DNA from 4 places in the Desulfobacula toluolica Tol2 genome. Region 4 is predicted to be linked to each of the others. Evidence: predicted binding sites of a transcription regulator. Region 4 holds the regulator's gene; each other region holds the start of a gene.

Region 1 (4,186 bases), 2.3 Mb from region 4:
GATCCACTGTTTTTTTTCGTGCTTGACGACCGCAATAACGGCCATGGCAGATCACTCTGCCACAACAAATAATGAAAGACACTTAATTTCAGCAGGTTAAAAGTTCTTTCATATAAACCGCCACGAGCAGACTTGGTCTTTCATCCATGTTTGCCCACAACAAAGATCGAAAATCTCTGTATGAATCTTTGAAAACTTTCATATAAAAATATTTTTTAACTAAACATCATCATACGTCTTTGGTTTATTAAATCAATCAATCTTTTTAATTATGAGCTTTTGATTTCAAAAAAAGTTTATCTGCCGCTCCTTACCCCCATAACATGGATAAGCTTGAAACAACAAAAATCAGAGATAAGAATGTTGAGGTTGATCTTGATACGGAATCCTTCATTATTCAGTTCCCAGGTTCACAGGCCCGAATTGTGACGGGCAACCTTATTCGGAATGCATTTCAGTATACCTGGCGCGGCAGGGTACAGATCACCCAGGCTGGCAACTGCAAGGACACTTTCTTAAGAATGAATGTTTAGTTCACAGGCGAGACCGTAATTTTTTTTTGCAGCGGTTCCGACTTATTAACAAAGCCGGAACCGCCCATGTAAGATAAAAAGGGAGTAATACAAGAGGCGGGATGCCTGAAATTTTGTATCTATTCTATTTCAAATGCACGTTCGCCGTGAAGGGCATTGTCAAGTCCGGCAAATTCTTCCTCCCTGTCCACCCTCAGTCCGTTGGTCAGCATCCGGGTTACCAGCACCACGATAAGAGTGGCCGTTGCACTGAAAGCAATGGTGCCTACAATGGACAAAAACTGAATCCAAACCTGTCCCGGATTGCCGTAAAACAGGCCTGCCGCCCCTTCAGTGATGGAAGGGGATGCAAAAAGCCCCGTGGCCATAGCTCCCCACATCCCGCACAGGCCGTGTATGCCAAAGGCGTCAAGAGAATCATCATATCCCAACTTCTGCTTGAGTACGGCAACGCCGAAAAAACCGATGATGCCTGCAACAGCCCCGATTACCAGGGCCCCTGCCAAAGTGACAAAGCCTGCAGCAGGGGTTATACCCACAAGACCCGCGATGGCACCGGATGCAAGCCCCAGAAGGGTTGGTTTTTTGCTGTGTTTCCATTCAACAAACAACCAGGCCAGCCCACCCATGGCAGCAGCGGTATTGGTGACCAGGAATGCAGAAGCAGCAATGCCGTCTGCTGCCAGTGCGCTGCCGGCATTAAATCCAAACCATCCAAACCATAACAAGCCAGCGCCAAGGGCAGTAAAACTGACGCTGGACGGAATCATGGATTCTTTTCCATACCCGTTTCGCTTCCCGAGAAACATGGCCAGCACCAGCCCTGAAACACCCGCGTTGATGTGGACAACATTGCCGCCGGCAAAATCAAGGGCACCGATCTTATGCATCCATCCGCCACCCCAGGCCCAGTTGCAAACCGGTGTATATACAAAGGTCACCCATAAAATAGTAAATACAATCCATGAAGAAAATTTCATCCTGTCGACCACGGATCCCAGGATAATGGCAACACCAATACAGGCAAAAGTCATCTGGAACAACACAAAAATAAGAGTGGGGATGGTCCCGGATACGGAATGAATATCAATACCGCTCAAAAAAAAATATTGCAGATTGCCGATAAAAAGGGTTGAGCCCTCACCAAAAGCAAGGGAGTATCCCCACCCAACCCAGACAATACTGGCAAGACAATAGGCAACCAGAATCATGGCAATGGTATTCAGCATGTTTTTATACCGTGACATACCGCCATAAAACAAAGCCAGGCCTGCCGGAGTCATCATCATGACCAGGGCGGTTGATATGGTGACCCAGGCAGTATCTCCCGTATCAATGACTCCTGCTTCTGCAAAGGCACGAGTCGCTGTTAAAAGTACTCCCCCTGAAGACATCAGTATTTTTTTTCCCAACATGATAACGATCCTCTCTTTAAAATCATATTTTCTTTTCAGCTTGTGTCTTTTATTGCATAGAGCAAACCCTGTGCCAGGAAGCGTTCAAAGAATATGACATAGTTTATAACATTCTGAAACCATACGATAAATTTGATGTTTTATATTTAAGAAGAGCAAAAGCTCTCAGTTAATTATCAAATTTATTACGAATTTGAATTTTTCATACTCAAATATACATACAAAAATGTTATATTTCTTTTTGACTCTATTTTAAATTTGATAATTAAGAACAAAAAAACCTTGCCTGGCTTATGGCGGGATGAAAAACAACATATTTGTAGAAAACTGCAAGAGCTAACCTTTGATGGTACAAGGAATATCACCGGGAATGATATCAGGACAGGGAATCAGGATATCCAGCCTGATGGATTTGTAACATAGAAAAACCAATGTTTGGCAAACAGTTCCGTATCCTGTTTGATCTCTCGTGAGTCATAAGTTTTTTAAGTGGATTTAAAGAATTATCATCCACAAATATGGCAAATAGATGAGAATACAATATCTTAAAATTATTCATATATTTTTGCTGTATCATGCAGCATCCAGAAATATTCCCATATTGTATTATTTCATTATTATGTCCAACATTCTGCATAAGATCGATATGAGTTGTTTCTTTTGTCAATACCCCAGATTGTTTATATCAGTCTGGTATTTTAGGTTTAAAAATTACAGGTGGTCGATAAATACAAATATGCTTGATGATGTACCAATCGTCCAAAATCCATGATATAACAACGGCAGTGTTTATGACTGAAATAATTACAGATTGATACAAAACAGACAAAACTGCTGATATTGGTGACTACAAATACTTAATGACGTTCCGGTCAAGATGAGCCGAATATCATCAAGAGTTAATTCCTCAATTATTTTTTTATCAATAAGATATTATCTTGTAGCTTAGTGGTGTGTCGATATCCAGAAAAATTATTAACCAATAAGCACCTATACTAAAATTTTTTCCGATCCCAGCTTTGAAGACGGCCTTTCAATCAGGAAAATTCATTGTTATATAAAGGAGGGAACTTTTGTCCAGGTGTTTAGGCGTTTACTTTTTATCAAGAAAAGTATAAAAAATTTATCAGGCGATAAACTCATCCAGGCTGGTTAAGATGTACCATTTGGCTCAGGAACAGATTGTTTTTAGCAATAGTTTATCCAGGTTTGCAGCAAAAATGTTACGATTTTTCTGAGTGAGTGCTGGTGGGCCACCAGTTTCAATACCACTTGATCGAAGAGTCTCTTTGAAATCTCTCATCAAAAGAACTCCACGAATGGTATCCTTGGAATACAACTCTCCCCGTGGATTAAGTGCGTGCCCTCTTTTTTCCAATACCTTGGCTGCCAAAGGGATATCACTTGTAATTACAATGTCGTCAGGGCATACCCTGTTTACGATTTCATTGTCTGCTTCATCAAATCCCGGCACCACTTGAATCAGTGTAATCCATTTTGAACGTGGAATATACATCTGCTGATTTGCAACAAGTGTCAAAAAAATTCCAACCCGCTGGGCGGCTTTAAACAAAATATTTTTTATCACCACAGGGCATGCATCTGCATCAACCCATATCCTTCTATGCCCCATCAATTCACCCCAAGCTGAAATGAATGGGGTTGACATAAAATTTTCATGAAGAAATCTTTACAGGAACAGAGGCAATAATAGAAGAGGATTTGATTTTTTCAGCAGACATCATGTCCACAATTCTGTTCATGGAACTTAAGATCATCAATTGTTCCCATTCCTCCAAATGTGTAAAAGAATCCGCAAATGTTTCCTGAAGAGGTGGAGGTGCAAGATCAAGGATATGTCGACATTTTTCAGAGAGCGTAATCATAACACAACGTTTATCCAGATCACTGCGCCTTTTGATGATCAAAGACTTTTTTTCCAGTCTGTGTATGATATCGGTTACGGTTCCCTGACTCAAACTGACCTTTCGTGCCAGTTCGGAAACAGCCATTTCTCCGTTTAACAATTCTTGAAGAATGATCAGCTGAGGACCAGTCAAACCAAAATTTTTGTCCAGGCGTTTTGAATGCATGTCAATTGCCTGTGTAATTTTTCTTAATAAAACCAGAAGTTCCCTGCAACGTATATTTTTAAGCTGATCCAATTTTATATCCTTATTTTTTTCCATCCTTTTAAATTGACACTTTTTCTCTTATTTGATTGATAATCATCTTAAA
Region 2 (4,186 bases), 1.3 Mb from region 4:
CTCGAATGGGAACAGGGCTTGGGCTTTCGATTTCAAAATATATCATCAAGGCACATGGGGGAAACATATGGGCGCAAAGCCGGTATTCAAAAGGTACGAAAATATTGGTTACTTTGCCTGCTGCATTGTGATTGGCTTGTTTTTATCCGGTTGTCTGCATGCTGTCTTTTTGCGGGAATTGCCATATTCCATTGATACTAATGAAAAAAAATATCTGATTGCTACACAGAGGTTGGTTTCGGACATGGATTTTCAATCAGCTGAAAGGGAAACTCAACGCATTTTGGAATACTACAGCAGTGTTTCCGGTATGAATGATATTATTTTATCCAATTATATTGAAAATACACGGATCATATCCGACCTGCTGACAAGGATCATGGAGGATGAAAAAAAAAAGCAGGCTTTTATCAGGGAACTTCTTTTAAAGGAAGAGAAGATAAAGGCTTTGACCCTGAAGGCAGGGTCTCTTAAAAAGAAAGCAGATGTTCAACAAGAACAACTGGATGATATGGAGAAGGTGTTTGAAAAATTAAAGCTTCTTGAAAATGAAAAAAAACGCCTTCAAAAGCAGATTGAGCAGTTAAAGCAAATTGATTTGAACCCGAATAAGATTATCGATAAACCTGATCCGGCCTGACCTATATCACCCGGCTAAAAAATTTATACCGGTGATTAACAAAACTTTATAACTTTGGGATTTTAAATTGGAAAACATATTAATAGTAGATGATGACCTTTCTTTGCTCAAAGTGCTTAAAATGAGGCTTGAGGCGGAAAAATACAGGGTGACTGATGTATCAAACGGGTCGGATGCCCTGGGGGCGGCAACTGATGATTCTTTTGACCTTGCCATTATTGATTATCAATTAAAAGATGAAAACGGCGTTGAACTGATGGAAGCGCTCAACAGAATCGACCCAGATCTGCCCGTAATCATATTGACGGCCTACGGCACCATCAACAAGGCTGTATCTGCAATTAAAAAAGGAGCTTACAGTTATCTTACAAAGCCGTTTGAAGATTCTGATTTGATTCAGCATGTCAAAAGATGTCTTGAAAAAAACAAATTAACAAAGGAAGTCAAAGAGCTGCGCGGCATGGTATCTGAAAAGTTCGGGTTTGAAAATATTATTGCCAAAGATGAAAATATGAAAACCGTTCTCAAAAAAATTGTTCAGGCAGCCGGGACAGATTCCAATATATTGATTGAAGGTGAAAGCGGCACCGGCAAAGAGCTGATTGCCAAATCCATTCATGTGTCAGGGACCAGGGGAAAAGGTCCTTTTATTGCCATCAATTGCGCTGCTATTCCTGAATCTTTGTTTGAAAGTGAACTTTTCGGCTTTAAAAAAGGGGCGTTTACAGGTGCTGTAAAAAACAAGAAAGGTTTTTTGCAGCAGGCCCGGAACGGGACTTTTTTCTTTGATGAGATAACGGAAATACCGGTATCCATACAGGCCAAGCTGCTCAGGGTGTTGCAGGAAAATGAATTCTATTCGCTGGGGGGTAATGAAAAAATCAAATTTGAGGCCCGTATCATTGCTGCCACCAATAAAAATTTATTTGATGAAGTATCCAAAGGAAATTTCAGGGAAGATTTGTATTACAGGATTCATGTTATTCCAATAACCCTGCCTCCGTTGAGGGAACGACGGGACTGTATTCCAATCCTGGCCCATTTTTTTTTAAATGAATTCAGGCAGCAGATGAAAAAAAATGTCAGCCAGTTTTCATCGGCTGCCATGAAAAAACTTGTTAACGCGCCTTGGCCCGGGAATGTCCGGGAATTGAAAAATGTTGTGGAATATTGTGTTGCCATGTCCAAAAATCCTGTCATCTCACAGGATCTGATCATGCTGGACCCGGAAGACCTTTGTGATGAACTAAAACCGTTTAAAGAAGCAAAATTGGATTTTGAGAGAAATTATATCATCCAGCTGCTTCGGCTGACCGGAGGAAATGTGAGCCGGGCAGCAAAGCTTGCCGGTAAATACAGGGCGGATTTTTATGACCTGATGAAAAAATGCGGGGTAAAGGCCGAAGACTTCAGGGATATGGTGTAGTGATTTCCATACATGTTTACAAAATCCGGCTCTCTGCAATTGATTGCCGGGAATAATGTCACACAGCGGTTTTTGTATGTATTGTTTTTCATACGCTGATTAATATATAGATATTATTAATATTTTCAAGTATTTATACCAATAATAGGATGAATTGGATTGTTTTTCATACGCTTTTGAGAAAATTTCTTGTTTTCCATCTGTCCTTTTTTCCTGCTTCCTGAAATGTTTTTATTGTCAGCTCTTCTTTTAACTGTCTGAAATCATAATATCTTAATTTAAACATAACAAGCCTTTTCTAAGTTTTATGCATCGAATCAACCTTCTGGTATTGTTATTGCTATAATGTAATATCAAGCTTTGAACAATGTCTTTAAGACAAATATCGGATTCGGGAAAATACCGTTTCACAAGGCTCTGGTTACAGATTAACAAATCAAGGGAAAAGGTAGTTATGACTAAATTTAATAAAGAATCATTTCAAAATGCGGACTTGAGACAACTGATCAGGATAGATGAATTTAAAATGGCTCAATATTATTTTAAACCTGCAAGTTGTATCAAAGACTATTTTGCCGCATTAAAACTCGTTCAGGATGTATATATTGAAGAGGGGTATGTTAATGCTGATGATTCATCCTGTCCATGCAGAATCCTTGAAAATCATTTTTTTGAGAAAACCATTGTATTTATAGGTAAAAAAAAGGAACAAGTGGTTTTTACGGTCAGCCTTTTTCCTGATTCATCAAACAGATTGCCCATGGACCGGATTTATAAAAAAGAACTGGATCATCTGAGATCTCAGGGCAGAATGATCGGTGAGGTGGGATGCCTTGCCACACATCCTGAATTCAGGGACGGATCACAAAATATTTTAATGCACGGCAACAAGATCATGCTCAAATATGCCATGGAACATCTTAAACTGGATGATCTGGTAATTACCGTTAATCCGAAGCATGCGCTGGTCTATAAAGAAATTTTGCTGTTTGAAGAAATCGGGCAAGGAGAAATCAAGGCACACCCCAAAGTGAACGGAAATCCTGCCATTGCAATGAGGTTAAACCTGCATGAGGTGGAGGAAAAATGCAGGCATTTTTATCAGAACAATCCGTTGGAATCAAATCTTCATCATTTTTTGTTTGTCAAACAAAATGATACCCTTCAGCTTCCGGAAAACAACGCAGACCAGTGCAATAATTACTCCCGGTTTTTAGCTCCGCTTATCAGCCAAAGCACATACAACAGCCTGTCTATCTGAACATTACCGTTTATTAATAGGTAAAAATGTTTTTTTATCTGAAAGTCGTAAAAAAATCATACAAAGACTTTCAATTTTTGTTGTGGGCAAATCTGAGCGAAAGACCAGGTCTGCCCGTGTCTGTTATATGGACTCAATGATGCCTGCTGCGATAAGGGGTATCAGGATTTCATGGTGCCCGACAATGCTGAACCCCTTGCCTTTGCCAAGGGTGGGGCGGTTCACCACATTGGTCATGGGCCTGTAATGGCGGATAAAATCAAGATTGAGTGTTGTAAAATCATCCAGCGTATGGCCCAGGTTTCTGACCAGGGTCACGGCCTTCAGAAAAACTTCAGGCATGATGACGGCAGATCCGGCATTGATAAACACGCCTTTTTCAAGACCTGTTATCTGTGAGGCAAACAGCTTGAAATCATAATGGGAGGCTGCGCCACAGGCCGCTGCATCAAAATCGGGATGCATATGTATGATATCAGTGCCAATGGCCACATGAACGGTCACGGGAATATCAAGGGCAGCTCCGGATGCTGTCAAACTCAAATGTTTATAGGTAAGGTCTTTTTCAAGGATCAGCTCTCCTACAGCTTTTCCCAGTCCAATGCCATGTTTTGCTGCATTTTTTATGGCCTGGTTGAGAAAGGCTGATGTCTCTTTTGCCATTCCAAAACTGCCGTTGCCGATTGATTGTGCCACATCTTCCGAAGTCATTCCCGTCATGGCGGTTTCAAGGTCATGGATAATGCCGGACCCGTTCATGGAGAGCATGGTAAAAACATTTTTTTTCATCAGATCAATCACAATGGGAGACATGCCGGTTTTGATGACATGACCGCCCATGGCAAAACAGACCTGTTTG
Region 3 (4,186 bases), 1.0 Mb from region 4:
CCACGGTGATTTCTTTTGCCAGGTGCATCGGAACCTTTGGAACGGTTCTGATTCTGGCCGGAGGTTCCTACATGAAAACAGAAGTTCTTCCAGTTACCCTTTACCTGAATATTTCCTACGGCAACATGGGGATGGCGCTTACAAGCGGAATTGTTTTGATGGTGGTCTCCTTTGCAGCGATTTATATTTTTGAAAGAGCAGAGGTAGGATTTTGACATTACTTGAGATTGAAAATCTGCATATTCATCTGGGGGAATTTTATCTACAGGGGATTTCCTTTTCACTGGAAAAAGGAGATTATCTGAGTATCATAGGCCCGACAGGTTCGGGCAAGACCATTTTGCTGGAAAGCATTGTTGGTTTCTGGGCACCGGATAAAGGCCGGATCATCGTTGAAGGAGATGACCTGACCCATGAATTGCCGGAACGAAGGCGGATCGGCATTGTATACCAGGATTATGCACTGCTTCCGCATTTTACGGTGTTTAAGAATATTGCCTATGGCCTGAAAAAGATTCAAAAGCATGGGATCAAAGAAAAAATAAAGGATCTGGCGATCTCCCTGAATATCGGTCATCTTCTTCACCGCAAACCCGCTACGCTTTCAGGCGGGGAACAGCAGCGGGTCGCACTTGCAAGAGCGCTTGCAGTGGAGCCAAGGCTTCTGCTTATGGACGAACCTTTTTCCGCCCTGGATCTTCAGACTAAGAATGAGGCCCGGCGTCTTTTGAAACAGGCGATTCAAGATCGGGGGACAACAGTCATACACATTACCCACGATCTTGAAGATGCCTGGGCCCTGGCCAACAAGATCGCTGTCATAAAGAACGGTCATTTGATCCAGTTTGGTGCGATGGAAGAAATCTTTCATCGGCCGAACTCACAGTTTATTGCGGATTTTGTAGGGGTAAACATCCTTGACGGGCAAGTCATTCAAAGCTCATTAGGGATGAGTACCGTCCGTGTGAACGGCTTTGAGTTGATGTCCAGGGACGAGGCCCCTGTCGGATCACGGGTGAAAGTGGCCATCAGGCCCGAGAATATCGTTGTTCTCAAAGCCCCTCCCGGCCTGGAGTATGCAAAGAACATACTGAAAACAACCCTGACGCAGGTTGTCAATCAGGGAAATACCTGTCTGCTGCATTTGAAATCCCAAGAGACCTTTATCAAGGTTCTGGTTACCCATAACGCCTTGGAAATGAATGCTTTTTGTGAAGGCAACGATGCATACGCAATTGTCCGGCAGGATGATGTCAGGATTATTCCTGAGTCCTGAAGCACAGGACATTGATCGAAAAGATTAAATGAAATAAGGAATTTATTTTTTTAACGATATAAGTTGGCGGCTTGGGTTGATGCAGGTATTGGACGTATAAAAAAATTAAGGGCAAAAATTTTTTGATGCGGTTTTGCCCATTTATATTTTGATATTTACGAGACTTTATGTGTACTTTTTTTTCTGCTGATACCTGCAAGGGCTAAAAGACCAAAACCGAAGAGCATCAGTGTTGACGGTTCAGGCGCATGGTTCCCATGCATGTCGGTATACACACCAAATATTTTAACATCTGAAACCATAATATCCCAATCCTTGTTTTTATGTCCATCGTTGAAGTCCTTGAATTCTACTTTGAATATGGACGGTGTTGTGACAAGATCAAGAAGGTTTGTGTCTATCACCCAAGAACCATTGTCCATCTCCCAGTCACCAAACAGTAGGTTATCATTTATGTATATATCTATATATTCATAGAAGTTTGGGTTATTATCCTTTAAATCTTCGCTTATTGTCCAACATAAAAACGCAGAACTAATTACATCGTTGCCGTCAACGTCTCCTTCGGACAATGTGTCATTGATCAAATCAAAGTTCCATGTATGGGATTTTGACTCATTTCCCCCTGCGTTAAAAATTACATCCTGGGAGTCAAGATCAAGATAAGAGAGGTAAGGGGCAGCATACGGGGATGCAGATGCTGAAGTGGTTAAAATAAATGTCAGTCCTGTTAATAATAACAATAAAAAATTTTTCATGATCTATCCTTTTTGTTTTAAAACAGATTAAATTATTTCCGGAATACCTTAATTGATTATTTTATTTGCAATTTCGTGAAATACGTATGTCTTTGTCCATCCAAAAAAAGCAATCTTTGTACCATATGGTAAAACAAAGATTTTTTGTATGAATTATATCACTATTTCAATATGTTGGTTAATGGAAGATCAAATGTTTTAATAAGCTTGCCTGAATAGAGTTGATACTATTTTTACATGATTTTAATACAATTTTTATCCAAGTTAAGAATTTTTTTTACATACTTTAAAAATCAAGCAGCATAAAAGGAATTGTAAATATTTTCGTAATAACTTTTGTTTCTGTGAAAAATTCTTTATAATTCGAACATCCCTTACAAAAAGAATTAATCTGGAGACAATCTAATGGAACAGGTCAGGATTCTGGTGGTGGATGATGAACTGGTGATCCGCGAATCTCTTGCCGGCTGGCTGAAAAGAGACGGGCACCATGTCAGTACAGTTGAAAGCGGGGAACAGGCTCTTGATATATTAAAAAACCAAAGTTTTGATATCCTGCTTTTAGATATTCAGCTGGACGGGATCAGCGGCCTGGAAGTTCTTACCCATGTTAAAGAAGAATATGAGGATATTGACGTGATCATGATCACGGCATTTGGAACTGTTCCATCTGCGGTTCAGGCCATGAAATCTCATGCCTTTGATTATATTTTAAAGCCTTTTGATCCGAATGAACTGGGGGTTTTGATCGAAAAACTGGTGGCTCACCGGGCACAGAAAAAGGAAAATATTTTCTTAAAAGAGGAATACGAAAACCTTACCCGGTTTGAGAGCATGATCGGCCAGTCAAAACCAATGCAGGAAGTTTTCAGGCTTATTCAGGATATACGGGATGTTGAGTCTTCGGTTCTGATTACCGGTGAAACCGGTTCAGGCAAAGGCCTGGCTGCCAAGGCCATTCACTGCAACAGCCCTGTCAAGGATGGTCCTTTTGTGAGTGTGAATTGCGGTGCCATCCCTAAGCATATCATGGAAAGTGAGTTGTTCGGCCACCGCAGGGGCGCATTTACAGATGCCAAGGAAAACAGGAAGGGACGGCTGGAGCTGGCAGCCGGGGGAACTCTTTTTCTGGATGAAATCGGTGAAATAAGCATGCGTATGCAGATTGATTTGCTTCAGGTGCTGGAGGATAAGATTTTTTACAAAGTAGGGGGAACCCAGCCTATTACGGCAAGTTTCAGGGTGATTGCCGCCACCAACGCAGATCTTGAGCAGGCCATCCGAAACCGGACTTTTCGGGAAGATCTTTATTACCGCCTTAATGTGATCTGTTTTACCATGCCGCCCCTCCGGGATCGGAAAGAAGACATCCCGCTTCTGGCAGAGCATTTTTTACACCAGTTTACACGGGAGGTCAACCGGGGGGTGGAACGGATCAGTCGGGATGCCATGGACGAGCTGATGCTTTATGAATGGCCTGGAAATGTCCGGGAATTGTCCAATGCCATTGAACGGGCAGTTGTGGTTTGCAGGACCGGAACTATAACCCCTCATGATCTTCCCATTGGTGCGTCGCTGGAAGATGAACTTAAAACCAGGTATTTTTCTTTGAATGATATGGAAAAACAGCATATTCATAAAATTCTGGAACAGACTGGCTGGAATATTTCCAAAAGCGCTGTCATTCTTGGTATTGACAGGTCGACTCTTTACAATAAAATCAAACGATACGAATTGAAACCGGATTGAACCGCGTGAGTTTAAACCCATATGATATGAATCCAGATTTTATGAAACCAGATCATATTAACTCAGATCATATGAATTCATATGGGGTCATTATAATTTCGCCGGTGGGGGATATCCCCTCATGGATCACCGCCGTCATTGCCGAAAGGGTCAAGGAGATCTTCAGGTTTGAGACGCGGGTATCTGTCCTGCTGGAGGATATTTTTTTTGCCTATGACCGGGAACGGGACCAGTATTATTCTACCCGGATTTTAGAGGAACTGGCGACCAGGATGCCGGAGGATTGCATAAAGCTTCTGGCAGTGACACAAGAGGATCTGTTTATCCCCATTTTAACCCATGTATATGGGGAAGCTCAACTTGGGGGGAGAACCAGTATTATATCCCTTTCCAGGCTTATGGA
Region 4 (4,186 bases):
CAGTGAAAAATTTGTTATTCAATAAATCAACATGCCTTTTTTTTGTGCCTTTTTTTATTTTTTGCTTTACAGGGCTATTGCAAATAAAAATTGCCCACTCCCAAACGCAAAATACTTTCAAAGAAGCTCCTATTCGCGTTGAATCCGATAAAATGATTGCACAAAAAGACACCTCAATGATTGAATTTATCGGTAACGTCAAAGTCACAAGAGCGGATTTTATTGTTTTTGCTGATTCCATTCAAATTTACTTTATGAATGACAATAAAAACAAGGATGCTCAAAACAATATCAAAGAAATCATTTCGACCGGAAACGTCAAATACATTGCCGGAGAACGAAAGGCATTTGCTGACAAAGCTGTCTATACAACCAAAGAAGGGATATTGGTTCTAACCGGCAAATCTCCTAAATTAATAACAGGCTCAAGTTTTGTTACCGGAACAAAGATTACTCTTTTCAGAAATCAAGATAAAGTACTCGTGGAAAGTGACGGTAAAAAAAGAGTTGAAGCGCTTTTTAATCCTGAAGATAATATCACTGAAAAACAATAATGACACAACTTGCATTAAAAAATCTTGTAAAAATCTATAACGGCAAAAAAGTTGTGGATCATGTCAGCCTTAAAGTGAAACAAGGCGAAGTAACAGGTCTTTTAGGGCCAAACGGAGCGGGCAAAACAACTACATTTTACATGTCGGTTGGATTGGTCAAACCCGATCAGGGTGAAGTTTTGATTGATAATGATGATATTACGCAATATCCAATGTATATAAGAGCAAGAAAGGGAATCGGATATCTTCCTCAGGAATCAAGCATTTTTAAAAAGCTGACGGTAAAACAAAATATTGCTGCCATACTTGAAGTGTTGCCCCAAAACGGCATTGATATTGAACAAAAAACCATGGGCCTGATGAAAGAGCTTGGCATTATAAATCTTGCCGGGCAAAAAGCCGGTTCCCTTTCAGGAGGAGAAAGACGGCGGCTTGAAATTTCAAGAGTCCTTGCCACAAACCCATTGTTTATACTTCTGGATGAACCTTTTGCAGGGATTGATCCTTTGGCGGTCATTGATATCCAGCAAATAATTTATCAGTTGACTAAAAAAGGAATCGGCGTTTTAATATCGGATCATAATGTAAGAGAGACCTTGGGAGTTTGTGACAATGCATATATTATGAACCGGGGCAAGGTTATTGAATCGGGGAATCCTGATAAAATCATTTCAAGCAAATTAGCTAAAAAAATCTATTTGGGAGAAAATTTTAAACTATAATTATGGAACTTGGATTACAACAAAGTTTAATCTTAACTCAGCAACTGGTCATGACGCCTCAACTTCAGCAGGCTATCAAGTTGCTCCAGCTGTCGCGCCTTGAGCTTGCCGAGATGATTCAACAGGAAATGGAACAAAACCCTGCTCTTGAAGAGGCCGGTACAGAAGAGCCATCTGACAATAATATTACTGCCCTGGAAAATGAAATCCCCTCCTCTGAAAAAGAGGCCCCTTTAAAAGAAGTCACCATTGAAGAAAAAGTAAGGTCTGACACAGACTGGGAAAATTATATTAATGAATATAATTCTACAGGAAGAGTCTATACGGAATCGGAAAATACAGAGGCTCCGAATTATGAAGCTTTTACTTCTGAAAAAAAGACACTGCAAGCCCATCTTCAGTGGCAGTTAATGCTCCATGGACTCAGTGAAGAAAAAGAAAAAATCGGTCATATGATTATCGGGAACCTGAACAGGGACGGCTATCTTTGCAGTGATATTGAAGAAATTGCCGAGACTTCCGGTGTTGAAATAGAAGTTGTTGAAGATCTGCTTTCAGTACTTCAGACCTTTGATCCGCCCGGTATTTGTGCCAGAAACCTTCGTGAGACCTTGCTGATTCAAGTTCATCAACTGGGTATTGATAATCCCATCATAACTGAAATCATAAACAACCACCTGAAAAATCTTGAAAACAGAAACAGCAAAAAAATTGCCAAAGCATTGAAGATATCCCTTGATGATGTCAGGGCAGCCGTAAAAATCATTCAATATCTTGAACCTAAACCCGGTCGAAAATTTTCCACTGAAGAACCTGCATATATCACGCCTGATATCTATGTCTATAAGCATGAGGATGGTTTTAAAATTGTAATGAATGATGATGGGCTTCCCAAGCTTAAAATCAACAGATTTTATAAAAATGCCATTGCCAACGGCCATAAAATATCAAAAGATACAAAAAATTACCTCAATGAAAAAATGCAGTCTGCATCTTGGCTGATAAAAAGCATACATCAGCGTCAAAAAACAATATACCTTGTAATGGAAAGCATTCTAAAATTTCAAAATGAATTTTTTGAAAAAGGGATTGCATATTTAAAACCACTGATTCTAAAAGATATAGCAGAAGATATTGAGATGCATGAATCAACAATCAGTCGGGTGACAACCAATAAATATGCCTATACCCCCCAGGGACTTTTTGAGTTAAAATACTTTTTTAACTCTTCAATCGAGCGAACCGGCGGAGAATCCATGGCATCTGCAAGTGTAAAAGAAAGAATAAGACTTCTTATAGAAAACGAAAACCCTGAAAGTACTTTAAGTGATGAAAAAATAGCCAGCATTCTTCAAAGCTCAAATATCCAGATTGCCAGAAGAACGGTCGCTAAATACAGGAAAGTACTGAACATACTTCCTTCTAATAAACGCAAACAGCTTTAAGGAGGTTTTTTTATGCAAACAACCGTTACCTTTAAAAAAATTGACACATCTGTTGCCTTAAAATCTTATGTTCAAAAAAAACTTGATAAATTTGATAAAATGCTGGACAGCCCGGCTGAAGCACATGTTGTGCTGTCTGTTGAAAAAATCAGACATATAGCTGAAATCACACTTACTTGCGACAAATTAAAAATTCATGCCAAAGAAGATTCCGAAAGTATGTATTCCTCTATTGATGCACTGATGGATAAAATAAAACCCCAAATTAAAAAACACAAAGAAAAAGTCAAACAGCATCTGTCAAGAAATAAACAGAGCATTAAAAATGAATCTGCTCAATTGAATTTATCTGCAGAATCATTTGACAACCCTATGACAGACCAGATGGTAGACACGATAATTATTGAAACAGTTGATACTAAACCCATGGATATTGAGGACGCAGTGATTGAATTAGATTCCGGAAAGCAATCTTTTTTTGTTTTCAACAATGCCAGGACAGAGCAACTCAATGTTCTATACAAACACAATAACGGTAAGCTGGGATTAATCCAGCCCATAGGATAATTCATTAAATGAGAATCAGCCGGCTTCTTAATAAAAACTCTATTATTGCAAACCTTAATGCCAGTGACAAAAAAGGGGCTATTGATGAACTTGCCTCAGCAGTTTCACAAACAACAGATGCATCAGCCAAAGATATTGCCACTGTTCTCATGGAAAGAGAGCAGTTAGGCAGCACTGGTATTGGTGGCGGCATTGCAATTCCCCATGGAAAACTTGATTCGGTCGGATCAATTATTGTCGGTTTCGGACTCAGTCCAAAAGGGATTGAATATGAATCCCTTGACAATAAACCCGTCCATATTTTTTTCCTGTTATTGACAACACAAAACTCTACCGGTGATCATCTTAAAGTATTGGCCCAGATTTCCAAACTTTTAAAAATGGATCATTTTAAACAAAGACTGCTAACCGCAGAATCCGTTGATGAGATTTACAATATCATTATGGAGCAGGATGAAGACTTTTAACCTTTGGGTCACACATAATTTAAAGGTAACAAGCAACCTGAAGGTCATAATCAAGTAAAATGCAAAAGTTTTATATCATAACCGGCCTTTCCGGGTCCGGAAAAACAACGGCTGTTCAAGCATTTGAAGATGCTTCGTTTTATTGTGTCGACAATATGCCCATAGAACTTTTGCCTAAATTTCTGGACCTGCCGTTAAAAGAGAGTCCTGAAATCAAGGGACTGGCGTTTGTGATGGATATGAGAAGTAAAAATTTCATATCAAATTATGCACAAGGCATTGCCTCAATTGAGGATCATTTGAGTATGACACCCCGGATCATATTCCTTGAAGCCGCTGAGAACAAACTGTTACAAAGATTCAGCCAAACCAGGCGGCAACATCCCCTGACAAATGAAAAAAGTCTTTTGGACAATATTCAACTGGAAAAA

The links. Region 4 encodes sigma-54, which starts transcription at its own class of promoters, with help from an activator protein. Its sites were predicted from a motif close to TNTGGCACANTTTCTGCTNT; they were not measured.
Region 1: the regulator sigma-54 is predicted to act here: its motif matches at 2,007-2,026, upstream of TOL2_RS01450 (ammonium transporter).
Region 2: the regulator sigma-54 is predicted to act here: its motif matches at 2,391-2,410, upstream of TOL2_RS05835 (N-acyl amino acid synthase FeeM domain-containing protein).
Region 3: the regulator sigma-54 is predicted to act here: its motif matches at 2,141-2,160, upstream of TOL2_RS07095 (PEP-CTERM sorting domain-containing protein).

The regions. Positions count from the first base shown of each region.
Region 1 covers NC_018645.1:306,846-311,031, reverse strand. The annotation lists gene TOL2_RS01450 (ammonium transporter) at 653-1,948, opposite strand; gene TOL2_RS01445 (YaiI/YqxD family protein) at 3,120-3,617, opposite strand; gene TOL2_RS01440 (MarR family winged helix-turn-helix transcriptional regulator) at 3,625-4,113, opposite strand.
Region 2 covers NC_018645.1:1,250,639-1,254,824, forward strand. The annotation lists gene TOL2_RS05820 (sensor histidine kinase) at 1-131, shown strand, start outside; gene TOL2_RS05825 (hypothetical protein) at 245-640, shown strand; gene TOL2_RS05830 (sigma-54-dependent transcriptional regulator) at 708-2,066, shown strand; gene TOL2_RS05835 (N-acyl amino acid synthase FeeM domain-containing protein) at 2,521-3,327, shown strand; gene TOL2_RS05840 (hypothetical protein) at 3,451-4,186, opposite strand, start outside.
Region 3 covers NC_018645.1:1,549,120-1,553,305, forward strand. The annotation lists gene TOL2_RS07085 (ABC transporter permease) at 1-215, shown strand, start outside; gene TOL2_RS07090 (ABC transporter ATP-binding protein) at 212-1,276, shown strand; gene TOL2_RS07095 (PEP-CTERM sorting domain-containing protein) at 1,432-2,034, opposite strand; gene TOL2_RS07100 (sigma-54-dependent transcriptional regulator) at 2,440-3,783, shown strand; gene TOL2_RS23515 (archaemetzincin family Zn-dependent metalloprotease) at 3,825-4,186, shown strand, end outside.
Region 4 covers NC_018645.1:2,564,354-2,568,539, forward strand. The annotation lists gene TOL2_RS11825 (LptA/OstA family protein) at 1-554, shown strand, start outside; gene lptC (LPS export ABC transporter periplasmic protein LptC) at 1-25, shown strand, start outside; gene lptB (LPS export ABC transporter ATP-binding protein) at 554-1,276, shown strand; gene rpoN (RNA polymerase factor sigma-54) at 1,279-2,721, shown strand; gene hpf (ribosome hibernation-promoting factor, HPF/YfiA family) at 2,734-3,288, shown strand; gene TOL2_RS11845 (PTS sugar transporter subunit IIA) at 3,297-3,755, shown strand; gene rapZ (RNase adapter RapZ) at 3,815-4,186, shown strand, end outside.